One region of the Nocardioides dongxiaopingii genome, then DNA from elsewhere that is predicted to be linked to it. Evidence: predicted binding sites of a transcription regulator. Region 1 holds the regulator's gene; the other holds the start of a gene.
What was found. Region 1 encodes LexA, which represses DNA repair genes until DNA is damaged. Its sites were predicted from a motif close to TCGAACANNTGTTCGA; they were not measured.
Positions count from the first base shown of each region.

Region 2: the regulator LexA is predicted to act here: its motif matches at 1,258-1,273, upstream of ruvC (crossover junction endodeoxyribonuclease RuvC).

Region 1 is NZ_CP040695.2:3,321,933-3,324,128, reverse strand. Features, by position in the region: gene FE634_RS15540 (MXAN_6640 family putative metalloprotease) at 1-359, opposite strand, end outside; gene lexA (transcriptional repressor LexA) at 505-1,233, opposite strand; gene FE634_RS15530 (LysM peptidoglycan-binding domain-containing protein) at 1,511-1,843, shown strand; gene FE634_RS15525 (hypothetical protein) at 1,984-2,196, opposite strand, start outside.
Region 2 is NZ_CP040695.2:2,540,279-2,542,474, forward strand. Features, by position in the region: gene ruvB (Holliday junction branch migration DNA helicase RuvB) at 1-57, opposite strand, end outside; gene ruvA (Holliday junction branch migration protein RuvA) at 119-718, opposite strand; gene ruvC (crossover junction endodeoxyribonuclease RuvC) at 715-1,230, opposite strand; gene FE634_RS11945 (YebC/PmpR family DNA-binding transcriptional regulator) at 1,482-2,196, opposite strand, start outside.

The DNA.
Region 1 (2,196 bases):
TTGAGGTAGCCGTCGCCGCCGGAGCTCGTCGGGCGCTTCATCAGCGCATCGGCGGCCGCCCGCTCGGCGTCGGGGAGGTCGGCGCGGGTGTTGGCCAGGTCGCGCAGCACCATGGTGGCGTCGCGGCCGGCGGCGCCGTCCTCGCGGATGCTCTCGGCGCGGCGGAGCGCGTGGGAGGCCTGCCGGACCGACGGGTCGGTCGCCGTGGCCTGCTTGGAGTCGGTGTCACCCGAGGGGACCCGGGCCACCGACGGACCCGCCAGGGCCGCGAGCATGCCGATCAGCAGGGCGCCGACGGCGCCCAGCACGACCAGCGCGCGGACGCTGGCCTGGGTTCGGGGACGAGTGCGCAAGCGCATGGAGGCTCCGTTCGTGAGTGGGGCCACAACCTAACCCGGCGCACCGACAGTTGCCGAGCCGCCGGGACAGGGACGACGAGACCGCCACCGGCGTCGTGCCGGTGGCGGTCTCGGGGTCGTGCGAAGCCTGCGGACGGGCCGGGGGTCAGACCTTGCGGAGCACCGCGGTGACGATGCCGAGGATCGAGGCGTGGGTGCCGTCGATCGGGTCGAACGCCGGGTTGTGCGGCAGCAGCCATACCTGGCCGTCCTTGCGCTGGAACGTCTTGACCGTCGCCTCGCCGTCGATCATCGCCGCGACGATGTCGCCGTTCTCCGCGGTCTGGGCCTGGCGGACCACGACGTAGTCGCCGCTGCAGATGGCCGCCTCGATCATCGACTCCCCGGACACCTCGAGCATGAACAGCTCTCCGTCGCCGACCAGCTGGCGGGGGAGCGGGAAGACGTCGTCGTAGGTCTGCTCGGCCAGGATCGGACCGCCGGCCGCGATCCGGCCCAGGAGCGGGACGTTGGTGGGCGGCGGGGCGGTGTCGCCGATGCCGGTCTCGTCGATCGAGGAGTCGTCGCTGCTGCCCAGCGAGCGCCGCGCGGCCATCACCTCGGGCAGGAACACCTCGAGGGCGCGGGGACGGTTCGGGTCGCGCTTGATGAAGCCCTTCTGCTCCAGCGTGCGCAGCTGGTGGGCCACGCTCGAGGTGCTGGTGAGCCCGACGGACTCGCCGATCTCGCGCATGCTCGGCGGGTAGCCGCGCAGCTCGATGCTGTCCTTGATGGTGGCCAGGACGCGCTGCTGACGCGGGGTCAGGCCGGTCGCGTCGGCGGGACCGTCCGGGAGCTCGGTGATCTTCGGGGTGCCAGTACGTGTCCGGGGCATGGCTGCAGCGTGCCACCGATCGCCACCGTGTTCAAACAGGTGTTCGAACGGCGTGTCGCGCCCGATCCGGGCGGCCAGGTCAGCTGGGTCGTGGGAACACGCGTTCGACTCGGGGGTTGCATCGTTCGAACACCTGATCTAGTCTCGCTCATGTGTTCGATCGAATGTCTGATCGAGAGCGGTGCACCAGCAGGACTGTCGGTGCCTCCCGTTAGACATCGAATCGTCAGCAACATCCTCGGCTCCACCAGCACGGCCACTTCCCCAGGAGGCACCCATGAGCACCACGACGATCGCACCCACCGCCCTGTCGGCTCCTCGCGTGCCCGACTACCGGCTGACCCGCCGCGGACGTCTCGTGGTGCTGGTGCTGGCGCTGCTGGTCCTGGCCGCCGTCGGCGTCGCCTTCGCCGGCAACTCCATGGCCACCGCGGAGCGGGAGGCCACCGAGACGATCGTGGTCGCGCCCGGTGAGACCCTGTGGAGCATCGCCTCCGACGTGAGTGACGGCGACGACGTGCGCGACACGATGAACCACCTCGTCCAGCTCAACGACCTCGCCGAGGTGTCCCTCGACGCGGGTCAGCGGCTGGAGGTCCCGGTCGACTGAGACCGCACCGACGTCGTCCGCCGCTTCGACCCCGGCGGGCGATTCATCAAGGGGAACACCGGGGGCGGAGCCGAGGGAAGACGGCTTCGCCCCCGTTCCGCGTCCGCACGACGCCGGCCCGGGTGTCGTGGGGTGGCACGTCAGCCGAAGAGCGAGCCGAGGTCCCGGGGGTCGCCGCCGCCGCTGCTGATCGCGATCGCGGCCAGCACGCCGACCACCGCGACGCCGAGCACCAGGAGCGCGACGAGCACGACGTAGTCGCGCCACGGCGCGCGTCCGGTCTGCAGGTTCACGTGCTCGAGGTGGTGGGCCCGTGCGACCCGGGCCGTCGCAGCGGCGGAACGACCGTGCAC
Region 2 (2,196 bases), 780 kb from region 1:
GCCCTCCGCCTCCGCGGCGGTCACCGACACCGGGCCGGCGGGCCCGCCACCGGTCATGGCGGCGAGGTGGCGCTCCTCGGCGGCGCTCAGCTCGTCGTCGTGTCCGCGCGTCACCGGCTCAGGCCTTGCTCAGCGAGCGCAGCGCCGCGCGCAGCAGGGCGCCGACGTCGGGCACCTCGCCCGCCTCGGGGGCGACCGCGTCGACCGCCTTCTCGGCATCGCGCGTCGTCCAGCCGAGGCCGACGAGCCCCTGGTGCACCTGCTCGCGCCACGCCTCCGCCGAGGCGGCCGCGACCGAGCCGGGCCGGACGCCGGTGGGCGCGCCGATCCGGTCCTTGAGCTCGAGGATGATCCGCTGCGCGCCCTTCTGGCCGATGCCGGGCACCTTGGTGAGCGTCTTGACGTCGTCGGAGGCGATCGCGCGGCGCAGGTCGTCGGGGGCCAGGACGGCGGTGATGGCCTGCGCGACCTTCGGGCCCACCCCGGACGCGGTCTGGACGAGCTCGAAGATGCTCTTCTCGTCGTCGTCGACGAAGCCGAAGAGCGTCAGGGAGTCCTCGCGCACGATCATGCTCGTCGGCAGCGTCGCGGTGTGGCCGGCGCGGAGGGTCGCCAGGGTGCCGGGGGTGCACATGACCTCCAGGCCCACTCCCCCGACGTCGACGACGGCGCTGCTGAGGGTGACGGCGGCGACCTGGCCGCGGACGTAGGCGATCATCGGGTTCTCCTGCCGGCCGCGGCGACCGCGGCGTCGATCCGGGACTGGGCGCCGCCGCGCCAGATGTGGGTGATGGCCAGCGCGAGCGCGTCGGCGGCGTCGGCGGGCTTGGGCGGCCGCTCGAGGCGCAGGATGCGGGTGATCATGGCGCCGACCTGCGCCTTGTCGGCGCGACCGTTGCCGGTGACGGCCGCCTTGACCTCGCTCGGCGTGTGCAGCGCCACCGGCAGTCCCCGCCGCGCGGCCACCACCATCGCGATGCCGCTGGCCTGGGCGGTGCCGATGACGGTGCTGATGTCGGAGCGGGCGAAGACGCGCTCGACCGCGACGGCGTCGGGGCGGTGCTCCTCGATCCAGGCCTCCACGCCCTTCTCGATCGTCACCAGCCGCTCGGCGACCGGCAGGTCGGAGGACGTGCGCAGCACGTTGACGTCGACCAGCGTCAGCGGCCGGCCGACGCTGCCCTCGACGACCCCCATGCCGCACCGGGTCAGCCCGGGGTCGATGCCCAGCACCCGCACCTGTCCACCCCTCGCGTCTCGAACGTGTGTTCGGAGCCAACGGTAACCGGCCCCACCGGCCACGCCCCGCTGCGACACACCCCCACCGAGTCGGCGCGGAGGTGAAGTCGGATCGCGCCGAGTCGGCGCGGAGGTGAAGTCGGATCGCGCCGAGTCGGCGCGGAGGTGAAGTCGGATCGCGCCGAGTCGGCGTTGCGGTTGAGCGCGAGCGCCGACTCGGCCCGGGGGTGGTGGTGGTCGGCCTAGGCGTCGAGCTCGGCCATGACGTCGTCGGAGACGTCGTAGTTGGCGTAGATGTTCTGGACGTCGTCGAGGTCCTCGAGGACGTCGAAGAGGCGGAAGAACTTCTCGGCGCCGTCGGCGTCGAGCTCGACCTTGTTGTCGGGGACGAACGACGCCTCGGCGGAGTCGTAGTCGATGCCCGCGGCCTGGAGGGCGGTGCGCACCGAGACCAGGTCGGTGGCCTCGGAGACGATCTCGAAGGCCTCGCCGAGGTCGTTGCACTCGTCGGCGCCGGCCTCCAGCGTGGCCTCGAGGACGTCGTCCTCGGAGACCGTCCTGCCCTCCTGCTCGGCCGGCACGATCACGACGCCCTTGCGGTTGAACAGGAACGACACCGAGCCGGGGTCGGCCAGCGAGCCGCCGTTGCGGCTCATGGCGGTGCGGACCTCCATGGCGGCGCGGTTCTTGTTGTCGGTGAGGCACTCGATGAGCAGCGCGACGCCGGCCGGGCCGTAGCCCTCGTACATGATCGTCTGGTAGTCGGCCCCGCCGGTCTCGGCGCCGGAGCCGCGCTTGACCGCGCGCTCGATGTTGTCCTTGGTGACCGACGACTTCTTCGCCTTCTGGATGGCGTCGAAGAGCGTCGGGTTGCCGGCGGGGTCACCCCCGCCCATGCGGGCGGCGACCTCGATGGTCTTGATCAGCTTGGTGGTCAGCTTGCTGCGCTTGGAGTCG